DNA from 4 places in the Streptomyces sp. NPDC090499 genome. Region 4 is predicted to be linked to each of the others. Evidence: riboswitches for the same ligand, from Rfam matches in the RefSeq annotation. Region 4 holds a riboswitch; each other region holds the start of a gene.

Region 1 (3,618 bases), on a different contig from region 4:
GACCGCCTTGAGCTGCTGCTGGACCAGCTCCAGCGCGGGCTGGTTGGTGGCCGCGTTGGGGAACCAGCTGATGGTCAGGGCCAGCTTCTTGCCGTCCTTGGTGCGGACGCCGTCGCCGTCCGCCTTCCAACCGGCTTGCTCCAAAAGGGACTTGGCCTTGGCCGTGTCGAGGGCCAGGTCCGCCGAGAGATCGGTGTAGTCGGGCGTGGTGTGCGCCAGGATGCTGGTCGCGGGCCGGGTGCCGGTCGGGTAGACCGTGTCGGCGATCTGCTTCCGGTCGACGGCGGCCGAGATCGCCTGACGGACCTTCGCGTCCTTCAGCAGGGGCCGCGCGTTGTTGAGCCCCAGGCCGAACACCACACCGGGGTTGGCGCGGCTCCGGAGGGTGACCTGGCCGCCCTTGAGGGACGCCTCGTTGGCCTTGCCGACGCTGCTGATCGCGTCCACCTGCCCGGACTGGAGACTGCCGGCCCGTACGCCCGCCTCCGGCACGACCTTGAACACCAGCTTGTCCAGGTAGGCCGCGCCCTGCTTCGACCAGAGCGAGGAGCCCCAGTCGTAGCCGGTGCGCCTGTCCAGGGTGACCGACTGGTTCTGCACGTACTGCTTGAGCACGAAAGGCCCGGACCCGACCACCCCGTCGCTGCACTTCTGCTGCGGGCTCTTCCTGACGCTCGCCGAGGACTCGATCCCCAGCGAGTGGGTCGAAGTCGCCTGCAGGAACTGGGCGTTGGGCTGCTTGAAGGCGACCTTGACGGTGAGCGGGTCGACCACGGTGGTGCTCTTGGCGCCGCTCAGGTAGCCCTCGGCGAGGGTGCCCAGGGCGCCGAGGCCCGGCACCGCGTCGAAGTTGTCCTTGACCACCTGCGCGGTCAGCTCCGAGCCGTCGCTGAAGGTGACGCCCGGCCGCAGATGGAACGTGAACGTCGTCGCGTCGGAGCTGATCTCCCAGCTCCTGGCGAGCCACGGCACGATCTTGCCGGTCTTCGGGTCCTGGTCGGTCAGGGAGTCCACGATCTGGCGCACCGAGTAGATGGTGTCGTTGCCGGCGACCTGCTGCGGGTCCACGCAGCCGGCGTCGGAGCCCACCGCGAAGGTCAGGGTGCCGCCGGACCTCGCCCGGCCGCTTCCGCCGCCGGAGCCGTCGTCGCCCGAACCGCATGCGGTCAGCAGGACGCTGGTGGTCAGGAGCGCGGCCAGGGGCGCCCATCGGGAGGGTCTGAAATCCGGAAGTGCAGTCACGGAGGGCTTTCTCCTACTCGTGTCACCGGGGCACGACCGCGCACGGATGCGCGGAGGCATGACGGTGTGTGCGGCCCCGGCGGATCGGGACTCCGGCCGGGGATGCGCTGTGCAGACAGGGGATTTGGCATGCGGACGACGCCGGGAACCGGCGGCGAGGGAGGGAACGGCGCGAAGGGGCCGGGACCGGTGACGGAACGTCAGCCGGCGGCAGCCGGGCCGGTCAGGCCCGACAGAGGCAGCTGGTCGAGCGCTTCAGGTCGATGTGGCGCCGGCGCGCGAGCCGGGAGTACGCCGTGGCGTCGGCGGGGGAAGCAGCGGAGTCATCGCTGTGCCGCATGTCGAACCTCCCCGTCTCCGGCCCCGGTCACGGGGCCACGCGCTTGCGGGAGTCATCGGTGATCCCGCCGGGCTTTCACCTGGAGCACCCCACCGCGCGGGAGGGTTGCCGGTCAGCGAGCCAGGGCCTGACGCTGACACTCAATGCCGTTGGCGATGCTACGGATCGATCTTGGCGTACGTCAATGCCGTCACGTGACGCCCTGTCCGGGGAACGCGAACACCTGGACCCGCCTCCGGCACCGGGCGGTGGCACCCCTGCCGGCCTTCGCCGACCCGGACGGCTCCGGCTTCGAACCCGTCTCGGTGTGGGAGCGTGCCCGTGGCAGCGTCGGGGAGTACCTGTGGTTGGTTCTCCGGCCGCTCCGGCAGTTCGCCGCCTGGCGGGAGAAACGCCCCTACGTCGCCGAAGTCACCGCGTGTCAAGCCCGAAGGAGAGCCGGTCATGACCACATTCCCCACCGCGCGAGCCGTGCGGACCACCCCCGAGGGGCTCCTGTGGGAGCCGAGCGAGCGCTGGGTGCGCGGCCGCAAGGGTGACGTCACGGTCGTCGACAGCCGGCACCCCGTCCTTGTCTGGGAGCCGGGTGTTCCCGTGCCGCTGTACGCGTTCCCGCGCGCGGAGGTGCGCGAGGAACTCCTGCGTCCCGCGAAGAACCCGCCGACCGGTACCCACACCGGCTCGCGGATCTTCTACGACGTCGAGGTCGACGGCGAGTTGCTGGCCAACGCCGCCTGGACCTTCCCGGCGGCCGACCTGGCCGACCACATCGCCTTCGAGTGGTTCCGGCGCGTCGGCCGGGGCCTCGACCACTGGTACGAGGAGGAGGAAGAGATCTTCGTCCACCCCCGCGACCCGCACAAGCGGGTGGACGCCATCCCCAGCAGCCGGCACCTCGTGGTCGAGATCGACGGCACGGTCGTCGCGGACACCCGTCGGCCGGTCCTGCTCTTCGAGACCGGCCTGCCCACCCGCTACTACGTCCCGCGCGAGGACGTCCGCCTCGACCTGCTCGAAGCCACCGACCACCACACCGGCTGCCCGTACAAGGGCACCGCCGAGTACTGGTCGTGGCGCGGCGAGGGCGACGTCCCGCCGAACGTCGTCTGGAGCTACCCGGACCCGCTGCCCGCGGTCGGCGCCGTCCAGGGGCTCCTCGCGTTCTACAACGAGGCGGTCGACATCACCCTCGACGGCGAGCGGGTGGAACGCCCCGTCACCCACTTCACCAAGGCGCTCTCGGAGCAGAGGCGCACCTGACGAGCCACGACCGCGGCGTCCGTCCCGACGGGCCTCGCCGGACCACGGTCGGCCGCACCGCGGCGGGGCCTGACGTGTCACCCGTGTACCCCGGCCGAGAACCGGCGCCGGCGGAACCCCGCGACACCGGCCTGCCGCCCGCGTCCTGCCGAGTCGCCCGCTGCGGGGTGCCGAAGGTCCGGACGCCATGGCCGGTCGTCTGGAAAGTGCGCTCTTGTCGTGACAGGGCGGGACGGCGGACTCTGACAGCAGGCACAGCGGTACGCGTACCGGACGTCGGATCCCCGACGGCCCTGAGGCGGCTCAGGAGGCTCCCGGATGTCGGTTTCACCGGAGTGCGGCGGTGACGGCCCCGCCGTCACCGAACGACAGGCGGAGGCGCTGGTCGAGGGGGTCTGCTTCAAGACGGGCCCGCCGCGCAGCGTCGGCGTCGAGGTGGAATGGCTCGTCCACCGGGAGCGTGCACCGCACGACTCCGTCGGCCGGGAGGAGCTGGCCGCGGCTCACGCCGTACTGCGCACCCTGCCACTGGTGTCGGCGCTCAGCGTGGAGCCCGGCGGCCAGGTGGAACTGAGTTCCCGGCCGGCCCCGTCACTGGCCGCCTGCGTCGCGGAGGTCTCCGCCGATCTGGACGCGGTGCGTACCGCACTGCGCGGGCACGGCCTGACCCTGGCCGGGATGGGCGTCGACCCCTGGCAGCGGCCCCGCCGTTTCCTGCGGGAGCGGCGCTACGACGCGATGGAGGCCTGCCTCGACCGTACCGGCCCGGCAGGGCG
Region 2 (3,618 bases), on a different contig from region 4:
TGCCGGTACGCCAGCAGCCCCCGCACGATGTTCTTCGACAGCTCCGTCCGGTCGACCCGGACGATCGTCCTACGCCCCTCGCCGCCGATCTCCGCCCGCAGCGCCCGCATCCGCTCGTCCACGTCCGGCTCGTGCGACCGCTTCCGCAGGAAGTCCGCGTCGGCGCCCAGCCCGTGCACCCCGATCCGGGTGTCCGAGGAGGGGATCCCCGGCCCCAGCACCGCATGGCAGCAGTCCGTGAACGCGTCCGCCCACCGCCGCGTCAGGAACGCCGCGTGGTCGGCGCCCAGGATCCCGCCGAGCAGCTCCGCCGCGATGTCGTCGGGGAGGAGCCGGAAGTAGTCCGGCGGCGCCCACGGGGTGTGGGAGAAGTGGCCGATGCGCAGGTCCGGGCGGAGCTGCCGGAGCATGCGCGGCGCGAGCGCGAGGTGGTAGTCCTGGATGACCACCACCGCCCCCTGGCCCGCCTCCTGCGCCAGCGCTTCCGCGAAGGCGCGGTTGTAGGCCTGGTACGACCCCCACTGCCGCCGGAACTCCGCGTCGAAGACCGGTTCCAGCGGGGTCTGGTAGAGCATGTGGTGGACGAACCAGAGCACCGAGTTGGCGATGCCGTTGTACGCGTCGGCGAATACGTCCGCGTCGATGTCGAGCATGCGGACCTGCTGCCCGCCGGTGTCCCCGGCCGGCAGCCGGCCGCCCTCGGCCCGCCGCACCGCCTCCCGGTCGCCGTCGCCGAGCGCGGCGCACACCCAGACCGCGTTCGCGTCCGGCCCGATCGCCGACAGGCCCGAGACCAGCCCGCCGCCGCCCCGTTTGGCGTGCAGCGAACCGTCTTCGCGCAGGTCGTACGAGACCGGGCCGCGATTGGACGCGACCAGCACCTCGGCACCGCCGGTGGAAGCCATGGGGGAAGCCATACGCCTCAACCTAGCCCGGCCCGTAAACGCTCAAACGTACGGCCGCGCCCGACGCGCCGCCGTATACGGCCGTACGGCGAACTCACGCCACGCACGCGGACCCCGCACTCACGCCACCTTGCGCTCGGCGTACTCCGTGATCTCCACCATCGGCGGGCGTTCCTCGGTGTCCACGGAGTACGTGCGGGGCTCGAAGCCGTCCTCGCCCCGTTCGAACTGGGTGAGGGCGGGCCGGATCAGGTGGCCGCGGGCCAGCCGGAGCTGGGCCGTGCGGTAGATCGCGGCGGACATCCGGCCGAGGGCCTGGCCGTCCTGGTGGCGGTGCTTGCGGACGCCGACGTCGACCTGGGCGAGGGCGTCGAGCCCCACCAGGTGCAGGGCGTCGACCAGCATGCCCAGCTCCACGCCGTAGCCGACCGGGAACGGGAGCTGTTCCAGCAGCGAGCGGCGGGCCGCGTACTCGCCGCCGAGCGGCTGGACGAAACCGGCCAGCTGCGGCCAGTGCATGTTCAGCAGCGGGCGGGCCATCAGCTCGGTGACCCGGCCGCCCTGCCCGGCGGCGCCGCCGAGCGGGCGGTCGTACATCGCCTTGACGAGGTCCACGCCCGGTTCGGTGAGGAGCGGGCCGACGATGCCGGTGACGAAGTCGGAGGAGAACTCCCGCAGGTCGGCGTCGATGAAACAGACGATGTCCCCGGTGGTGACCAGGAGGGAGCGCCAGAGGACCTCGCCCTTGCCGGGGACGGCGGGGATGCGGGGCAGGATCGCGTCGCGGTGCACCACGCGGGCGCCGGCGGCCGCGGCGACGGCCGCCGTGCGGTCGGTGGAGCCGGAGTCGACGACCACGATCTCGTCGACGAGCGGCACCTGCTGCATGAGGTCGTGGCGGATGATCGCGACGATGTCGCCGACGGTCTCCTCCTCGTTGAGCGCGGGCAGCACGACGCTGACCGTCTGCCCGGAGGACCGTTTGGCTGCCATGATCTTGTGCAGGGGGCGGTCGGTTACGGACCAGGAGCGGGTGGCCAGCCAGCGCTCGGCTTCTTCCAGCACGGTCAGCGGCTCCTCACTGTCACGGTCACACGACGAGGTGTGATCCATCTCGCGGTTCGGACGACTCTCTCAACTGTCCTGGCCTTCGGTTACAGTCTTGAACAACGCCGATGACCATCGCATGTCCTGGGGTCACCCGGCGTTGACAACTACATACCGCTCATCCAGAGGGGCAGAGGGAAACGGCCCGATGAAGCCCCGGCAACCCTCCAGTCGGTACTCGTAGATCACTGTCGATCGCCGCGAGGCTCCCGGCTAGGGAAGGTGCCAAATCCGTCTCACGGCGAGATGCGTCGTGAGGAAGATGAGGAGAAAGGGCCTCGCCTCACATGGCTGTGCAGACTGTTGCAAGCACCACGGATTCCACCGTCGACCTTGGTCCCGCCGCCGCCCTGAGCTGCCGCGAGTGCGGTCACCGGGTGCCGCTCGGCCCGGTCTTCGCCTGCGAGGAGTGTTTCGGCCCGCTGGAGATCGCGTACGACTTCTCGGCCTACGACACCGAGGAACTCCGCAAGACGATCGAAGCGGGTCCCGCGAACATCTGGCGCTACGCGCCGCTGCTGCCCGTCCCCGCGGACGTGGCGACCAAGCCGAACATCAACCCCGGCTGGACCAAGCTCGTCCAGGCCGACAACCTGGCCCGCGAGCTCGGGGTGACCGGCGGGCTGTACGTGAAGGACGACTCCGGCAACCCGACGCACTCCTTCAAGGACCGCGTCGTCGCCCAGGCCGTCGAGGCCGCCCGCGCCTTCGGCTACACCACCCTCTCCTGCTCCTCCACCGGCAACCTGGCCGGCGCGGTCGGCGCCGCCGCCGCCCGCGCTGGCTTCCGCTCCTGCGTCTTCATCCCGCACGACCTGGAGCAGGGCAAGGTCGTCATGGCCGCGATCTACGGCGGCGAGCTCGTCGGCATCGAGGGCAACTACGACGACGTGAACCGTTTCTGCTCCGAGCTGATCGGTGACCCGGCCGGCGAGGGCTGGGGCTTCGTCAACGTCAACCTGCGGCCGTACTACGCGGAGGGTTCCAAGACCCTGGCGTACGAGATCTGCGAGCAGCTCGGCTGGCGGATCCCGGACCAGCTGGTCGTCCCGATCGCCTCGGGATCGCAGCTGACGAAGATCGACAAGGGGCTGCAGGAGCTGATCAAGCTCGGTCTCGTCGAGGACCGGCCGTACAAGATCTTCGGTGCCCAGGCCGAGGGCTGCTCGCCGGTGTCGGTGGCCTACAAGGAGGGCCACGACGTGGTCCGCCCGCAGAAGCCGAACACCATCGCCAAGTCGCTGGCCATCGGCAACCCGGCCGACGGGCCGTACGTCCTCGATATCGCGCGGCGTACCGGCGGCGCGGTGGAGGACGTCACCGACGAGCAGGTCGTCGACGCCATCAAGCTGCTCGCGCGGACCGAGGGAATCTTCGCGGAAACCGCCGGCGGAGTGACGGTTGGAGTCACCAAAAAGCTCATTGAGAATGGGTTGATTGATCCGGCGAAGTCGGTCGTTGTACTCAACACCGGTGATGGACTGAAGACGCTGGACGCGGTGGCGGGGACCGGACTCACCGCGACCATTCGCCCGAATCTGGAGTCTTTCCGCGAGGCCGGGCTCGCCTGAGTCCCCCGAGAAATAGGGCGTTGCCCGGACCGGAG
Region 3 (3,618 bases), on a different contig from region 4:
CGACACTCCAGATGGGAATCCTAGTGAAAAGGTAGGGAAAGATGGGTCGCCTGCGCATGCTCACCGGCAGACAGCGCCGCGAGAGCCCCGCACCCTGGCCGGCCCCCCTGCTCACCTCCCGCCGCCACCTCGACCTGCTGCGCATGTGCGGCGCCACCGGCCGCAGAGGCTGAGCGCCCGATCCCGGCCGTACGAGCCGGGCGCCCGTCCGCCAGGACGCACCGAATCCCGCCGAGCACCCGACCGACGAACGCTTCGGCCGCGCGTACGTCCGCGCGCCCGCCCGCCCCCGGGGAGACGCATGTCCATCACTCCACTCGCCGCCCTGCCGGCCGTCCGCACCGCCCCCGCCTTCCGGGGCCGCATCGGCCGCGACGCGCGCAGCGGCCACTACGCCGTGCCGCGCCGCTACCGGCTGCACCTGTCCACGGCCTGTCCCGACGGCCTGCGGATCGCCGTCGGGCACACCCTGCTGGCCCTGGACGACTGTTGTCCGGTCACCTTCCTGCCCGCCGTCCCGGACTGTCCCGACGGCAGCCACGCGGTGCTGCGCCCGCTGTACGAGGCCAGCGCGCACCGCTATGCGGGACCGGCCCTCGCGCCGGTGTTCAGCGACGGCTGGTCCGGCCGTATCGTCAGCACGCACAGCCGGGACATCCTGCGCGACCTCGACCAGCACTTCGGTGACGGCGCCGCCCGGCTCTACCCGTGCGGTGCCGAGGGCGGGATCGAGGCCGTCGAGCGGCTGTGCGCCGAGGACATCGAGCAGGCCGCCCAGCGCGCCGGACGCGAGGGCGGCGACCCGCAGGCGCTGGCGGTGCTGCTCGCGGCCCTGGCCGAGCTGGAGCGCCGGCTGACCGGGGCCGAGTTCCTGGTCGGCGATCAACTCACGGCCGCCGACATCGAGTTGTGGGTGGCGCTGGTGCAACTCGACACCGTGCACCGCAACCACCTCGACGCCGCCGCGGTGCACGCCGTCGCCGGCCACCCGGCGCTGTGGGCCTACGCCCGCCGGCTGGCCGCCCACCCGGCCTTCGGCACCCACCTGGACCTCGACGGCATCGCCCGCCGCCACCACGGCCGTTGCCAGGGCCTGGAGGCCGCCGGCGCGGCCGTCCAGATCCTGGACTGGGCGGGCCACGCGGCGGACGCACCCGGCTGTCCGCGCAGGTGAGAGCGGCCCGAACCGTTTCGCCAGTCGGACAGGCGTTGACATTCGTTCGGGCAACTGCGTTACTTGCGGACCAGAACGGTCATGAGCGTCAGCGTCAAGCCCTGGCTTGCTGACCGGCAACCCTCGCACCGCGGTGGGGTGCCCCAGGTGACGACCGGACCGACGACGTTTCGGCAAGCGACGATTCGGTAAGCGCGAGTGCCCCTCGGGGCCGGCACGACAGTGACAGGTGACGGACATGTACGCAGCCTCCAGCACGGCCCAGCGCCGCGCCGACGGCTGCGTACGCCCGTACCCGAGCCCGCTCGTCGCCGACCGCGCCGTCGACCTGCTCCGTGTCAACAGCGCCCTGTGTAGCGCGTGTACCGCACCGGGCTGTGCCCGCTGTCGGGTCTGACCAGGCCTTTCCGCCGGTTCCCCGCAGCTTCGCACCCCAGCGTCCCCGTCGAGACACCGGCCGTCCGGTGTGCCGCCGTCCGCCCCGCCCCGTGCCCCGCGCGCCTCCGCGCACCGCGCCGTGCCCGAACACGGCCCGGTGCGCGGCCCCCGCCGCGGGACACGTGGGTGTCCGACTCCGCCGGAGCCCGCCATGAGTGAACCCCCAGGCGCCACGATCGCCGCCCCCGAGGCACCCGCCGCCGACGAACCGTCACCGCCCCTCGCCGCACAGCGCGTTCAGCAGCTGCGCAGACCGGGACGGTGGATCGCCACCGCCGTCGTCCTGGTCCTGGCCGCCCAGTTCGTGCACGGACTGGTGACCAACCCCTTCTACCAGTGGGACCGCTGGGGCTACTGGTTCCTGCGGCCGACCATCCTCGACGGACTCGCCATCACCCTCGAAGTCACCGCCTACAGCGCGGTGCTGGGCCTGCTCGGGGGCATCCTCCTGGCCCTGGCCCGGCTCTCGAGGAGCCCGGTGCTGCGGGCGGTCAGCTGGACCTACGTGTGGGCGCTGCGGTCCATACCGCTCATCGTGGTCCTGCTCTTCCTCTACAACTTCAGCGCCCTGTACAAGACGTTGAGCATCGGCGTCCCCTTCGGGCCCGCCTTCTTCTCCTTCGACGAGTCGAAGCTCGCCACCGACATGGTCGTCGCCGTCATCGGCCTCAGCCTCAACGAGGCCGCCTACGCGGCCGAGGTGGTCCGCGGCGGCATCCTCTCCGTGGACCAGGGCCAGCACGAGGCGGCCGCGGCGCTCGGCCTGCCCAAGGGCTACCAGTTCCGGAAGATCGTGTTCCCGCAGGCGCTCAGGTCGATCACCCCGAACTACGTCAACCAGCTGATCGGTCTGATCAAGAGCACCTCGCTGGTCTTCTACGTCTCGCTGCTCGACCTGTTCGGCTCCGCGCAGAGCATGGGCTCCACCTACCCCGGCGACATCGTGCCGCTGCTCCTCGTGGTGACCGTCTGGTACCTGATCCTGACCAGCGTCGTCTCCGTGATCCAGTTCTACGTGGAGCGGTACTACGCCCGCGGCGCCACCCGCGCGCTGCCCCCGACCCCCCTGCAGAAACTGCGCGCCGGCCTCACCGAACTGCGCGCCCGCATCCGCCGGGAGGCCGCGGTATGACCACCACCGACACCCTGGAGACGGCCCCCGCCGCCCTGGAGATCCACGGCGTCCACAAGTGGTACGGCGCCCACCGCGTCCTCGACGGCATCGACCTGACCATCCGCCCCGGCGAGGTCACCGTCGTCATCGGCCCGTCCGGCTCCGGCAAGTCCACCCTCCTCAGGGTCGTCAACCACCTGGAGAAGCCCGAGCGCGGCCACGTCAGCATCAACGGCGAGCCGATCGGGGTGAAGCGGCAGAGCGGCCGGCTCAAGGAGCTGAGCGAGCGCGCCATCCTGGCCCAGCGCGGCCGGATCGGCTTCGTCTTCCAGAACTTCAACCTCTTCCCGCACCTGACCGTGCTGGACAACGTGGCCGCCGCCCCCGCCGCCACCGGGAAGCTCGGCAAGCCCGCGGCCCAGGCGCTGGCCAAGGAACTCCTGGAACGGGTCGGCCTCGGCGAGCGCATCGGCGCCTACCCCCGGCAGCTCTCCGGCGGCCAGCAGCAGCGCGTCGCCATCGCCCGTGCGCTCGCCCTGCGCCCCGGCGTGATCCTCTTCGACGAGCCCACCTCCGCCCTGGACCCCGAACTCGTCGGCGAGGTCCTCGCCGTCATCAAGGACCTGGCGACCAGCGGCACCACCCTGGTCATCGTCACCCACGAGATCGGCTTCGCCCGCGAGATCGCCGACCGGGTCGTCTTCATCGACGGCGGCCGGATCGTCGAGCAGGGCCCGCCCTCCGAGGTCCTCGACAACCCGCAGCACGAGCGGACCAGGGACTTCCTCAGCAAGGTCCTCTGAACCACCCCTTTCACCCGCCCCGTCACCTCTCTCATCACCTCACGAAGGACAGCCATGCCCACGCTCCTCACCCGACGCAGCCTGCTCAG
Region 4 (3,618 bases):
CCGAACGCGGTCACTCCTCCCTCGTCTTCCGCGGCGACGACGGCCTCGACGAACTGACGACGACCGCCACGTCCCGCGTCTGGATCGTCCGCGACGGCAAGGTCACGGAGGAGACCTTCGACCCCCGTGACGTCGGCATCGGCCTGGTCCCCGTGGAGGCGCTGCGGGGCGGCGACCCGTCGTACAACGCGGAGGTCGCCCGCAGGCTGCTGGACGGCGAGCAGGGCCCGGTGCGGGACGCGGTGCTGCTGAACTCGGCGGCGGCCCTGGTGGCCCTCGACCCGGGCGCCGGGGCACTGGCCGAGCAGCTCCGGGCCGGCATGGACAGGGCGGCGGAGTCGATCGACTCGGGTGCGGCCAAGCGGGTGCTTGAGCGCTGGGCAGCCGCGACGAACAAGTAAGGGGCACGGCCGACGGTGCGGAGGCGCGGTCAGGCCCCGCCGGGCCCCGCCGTCGTGGTTGATCGCCGTTGCGGCGGAAAGAGGAAGACCGGCGCCGATGCTGGTGAAGTCGGCGACCGGCCTGGGTCTCATCCCGCCGCAACGGCACGCAACCCGACACGGTGTTGCCGACGGTGCCCAGCCGGCCAGGCTCCCGTCCCGTCATCCGGACACGGGTTGCGCGTCGGCGATCACTTCACCTAGGTTTTTTGCAGGTCATGAGTGACAGTCATGAGGCCCCGGCCGACTGTCCGGCAACCCTCCGTCCGTGGCGGGGTGCCCCGGGTGAAGACCAGGCCGTAGGCAGCGAGGTCTACGGCAAGCGCGGACCCCTCACGAAACACCAGGGGTCCTGGTCGTCGAGGGAGCCTTCTGTGAGCAAGCGAATGCGATAGGGCGCCGAGCCCCGCCTCCGCACACCCCTTTCACCCTTCCCCGTGCTTGAGCCGTACCGGTTCGCGCGGTGATTCCCCTTGCCTCTCACAGGAGTTCCGCCATGTCCGTCTCCACCGCTGTCGCCGCCCAGTCCGTCTGTGCCCCCCTGCCCGTTCTGGGCCGCGATGTCACCGTCCCGCTCGTCACCGGCGGCGAGGTCGCCTATGCCGCCCTCGACTACGCGGCCAGCGCCCCCGCCCTGCAGCGGGTCTGGGACGACGTCGCGGCGTACGCGCCCTACTACGGCAGCGTCCACCGAGGCGCCGGCTACCTCTCCCAGCTCTCCACGGACCTCTTCGAGAACGCCCGCCGGGCCGTCGCCGAGTTCCTGGACTGCCGCCCCGACGACCAGCTGGTCTTCACCCGCTCCACCACGGACTCCCTGAACCTCCTGGCCCGTGCCCTGCCCGCCGGCTGTCAGGTCTTCGTCTTCGAGACCGAGCACCACGCCTCCCTGCTGCCCTGGCAGGACGCCCGCGTCACCTACCTCGACGCGCCCCGCACCCCGCGCCAGGCCGTCGAGACCCTGGAACGCGCCCTCGCCGACCGCGATCCCCACGGCCCGGCCCTGGTCTGCGTCACCGGCGCGTCCAACGTCACCGGCGAACTGTGGCCCGTACGGGAGCTCGCGGCCGCCGCGCACGCCCACGGCGCCCGGATCGTCCTGGACGCCGCCCAGCTGGCCCCGCACCACCCCGTCTCCGTCCAGGACCTGGACGTCGACTGGGTCGCCTTCTCCGGCCACAAGCTGTACGCCCCCTTCGGCTCCGGCGTCCTCGCCGGCCGCGCCGACTGGCTCCAGGCCGCCGAGCCCTACCTCGCGGGCGGCGGCGCCAGCCGCAAGGTCACCCGGCGCGAGGACGGGGGAGTGGCCGTGGAGTGGCACGAGAGCGCGGCGCGGCACGAGGCGGGCTCGCCCAACGTGATCGGCGCCTACTCCATCGCCGCCGCCTGCAAGGCACTCACCGAGGCGGGCTTCGGCACGCTGGTCGCCCGCGAGCAGTACCTGATCGAGAAGGTGCGGGCGGGGCTGGCCGGGGTCCCCGAGGTCCGGGTCCTCTCGCTCTTCGGCGACGACGCCCCCCGCGTCGGCGTGCTCAGCTTCGTGGTGGACGGCTGGAACAGCTCCCACTTCGCCGCGGCCCTCTCCGCCGAGTACGGCATCGGCGTCCGCGACGGCCTCTTCTGCGCCCACCCGCTGGTCAGGACCCTGCTGGGCACCGACCCGCAGACCCAGGGCGAGTGCGGGGCGCCGGAGGCGGCACCGGGCGAGAAGTCCCTCAACGCGATCCGCGTGAGCTTCGGGGCGGGGACGCCGGACGAGCACGTGGAGCGCTTCGTGAACGCCGTGAAGGAACTGGTTGCCCACGGCGCCAAGTGGACGTACCGCACGGAAGAGGGCCGCTGCGTCCCGGCGGTGTGATCCAGGCCGACCTCAGGGGCAGCGCCCCGTCAGGGGCGCGGGGAACTGCGCGGCAAGCCCCCACCGGTCCGCAGTGTCGTCTCTGCGGGTGCGTCGTGGCTGATCGCGCAGTTCCCCGCGCCCCCAAAAGAAAAGAAGGGCACGCTGCAGCCGGCGGCGCCTACTAGCTGTCCAGGCCGATCGCGAACGCCGCCTCCAGGTCGTGCTGGGAGTACGTGCGGAACGCGACGTGCGTGTCCGTGCCCTCCACGCCCTGGATCTTGCTGATGCGGCCCGGGATCACCTCGGCCAGGTCCTCGTGCTCGCGCACCCGGACCATGGCGATCAGGTCGTACGTACCGGTGACGGAGAAGACCTCGCTGACGCTGTCCAGCGCGGCGATCTGTTCCGCGATCTCGGGGATCCGGTCCACGCTGGTCTTGATGAGGACGATCGCGGTGATCACGGCTGGTTCTCTCCCTCGGGTGCCGGAGCTGGGGCGACCTTCACTTTAGTGGTACGGCCGTACCGCACCCACGCGTAACCGAACCCGAGTCCGAAGCCGACCAGGTGGGCGAGGTAGGCCACGCCGGGGCCGGAGGGGGCCTGGTTCAGTGCCAGCCACTGGAGGGCCGCCCAGAAGGGGAGGACCACCCAGGCCGGGAAGCGGAGCGGGAGGAAGAAGAGGAAGGGCAGGAGACTGGTCACGCGGGCGCTGGGGAACAGGTACAGGAACGCCCCGAGGACGGCCGAGATCGCCCCGGACGCGCCCACCAGCGACTGCGGGGACGTGGCGTTGGCGACCGCGTAGCCGAGCAGCGCGAGATAGCCGCAGCCGATGTAGAAGAGAGTGAACTCCACGCGGCCCATCCGTTCCTCGGTCATCGCCCCGAAGACGAAGAGGAAGAGCATGTTACCGAGCAGGTGCACCCAGCTGCCGTGGATGAACAGCGCCGTGGCCGGGGTGAGCGCCTCCCGGACCGGACCGTCGAACAGGTCCGCGGGCACCACCCCCCAGTGCCGGAAATACGCCCGCTGGGCGGCCGCGAGGGCCTCACCGGTGCCGTAGGACGGGTTGAAGCCGGAGGCGGGGCCGAGCACGAAGATCAGGCAGCACACGGCGATCAGGGTGTACGTCATGGGCGCGGACGTGCCGCGCAGACTCCGCAGGGTCCGGGCCGCCGTCGTGTTCCAGTTGCCGATCATGGACATAGAGCATGGCGTAACCGGACGCAGTGGTGCAGATCGCCTCGCCGCCGCGGACAGGGCGGCGTCGAGTACCCGCCAGGCCGTAGGGTTACGAGCCACACGCGTCGGGACGGCGCGTCACGGACACTAGAA

The links. A riboswitch is a leader RNA that binds a small molecule or an ion and turns the genes downstream of it on or off. The one in region 4 is predicted to bind S-adenosylmethionine.
Region 1: linked by a shared signal. The riboswitch ahead of ACIQVL_RS37175 (putative leader peptide) and the one ahead of ACIQVL_RS02080 (aminotransferase class V-fold PLP-dependent enzyme) in region 4 are both predicted to bind S-adenosylmethionine.
Region 2: linked by a shared signal. The riboswitch ahead of thrC (threonine synthase) and the one ahead of ACIQVL_RS02080 (aminotransferase class V-fold PLP-dependent enzyme) in region 4 are both predicted to bind S-adenosylmethionine.
Region 3: linked by a shared signal. The riboswitch ahead of ACIQVL_RS20575 (amino acid ABC transporter permease) and the one ahead of ACIQVL_RS02080 (aminotransferase class V-fold PLP-dependent enzyme) in region 4 are both predicted to bind S-adenosylmethionine.

Annotation. Positions count from the first base shown of each region.
Region 1 is NZ_JBIVXP010000014.1:15,083-18,700, forward strand. It holds gene ACIQVL_RS37170 (ABC transporter substrate-binding protein) at 1-1,242, opposite strand, end outside; gene ACIQVL_RS37175 (putative leader peptide) at 1,466-1,582, opposite strand; SAM riboswitch class IV at 1,617-1,730, opposite strand; gene ACIQVL_RS37180 (DUF427 domain-containing protein) at 2,027-2,842, shown strand; gene egtA (ergothioneine biosynthesis glutamate--cysteine ligase EgtA) at 3,161-3,618, shown strand, end outside.
Region 2 is NZ_JBIVXP010000007.1:167,757-171,374, forward strand. It holds gene ACIQVL_RS26065 (trehalose-6-phosphate synthase) at 1-905, opposite strand, end outside; gene ACIQVL_RS26070 (glucosyl-3-phosphoglycerate synthase) at 1,026-1,970, opposite strand; SAM riboswitch class I at 2,128-2,281, shown strand; gene thrC (threonine synthase) at 2,300-3,583, shown strand.
Region 3 is NZ_JBIVXP010000005.1:280,711-284,328, forward strand. It holds gene ACIQVL_RS20565 (hypothetical protein) at 42-173, shown strand; gene ACIQVL_RS20570 (glutathione S-transferase C-terminal domain-containing protein) at 302-1,174, shown strand; SAM riboswitch class IV at 1,252-1,375, shown strand; gene ACIQVL_RS20575 (amino acid ABC transporter permease) at 1,764-2,744, shown strand; gene ACIQVL_RS20580 (amino acid ABC transporter ATP-binding protein) at 2,741-3,529, shown strand; gene ACIQVL_RS20585 (ABC transporter substrate-binding protein) at 3,584-3,618, shown strand, end outside.
Region 4 is NZ_JBIVXP010000001.1:451,624-455,241, reverse strand. It holds gene trpD (anthranilate phosphoribosyltransferase) at 1-401, shown strand, start outside; SAM riboswitch class IV at 655-771, shown strand; gene ACIQVL_RS02080 (aminotransferase class V-fold PLP-dependent enzyme) at 937-2,298, shown strand; gene ACIQVL_RS02075 (Lrp/AsnC family transcriptional regulator) at 2,462-2,743, opposite strand; gene ACIQVL_RS02070 (rhomboid family intramembrane serine protease) at 2,740-3,483, opposite strand.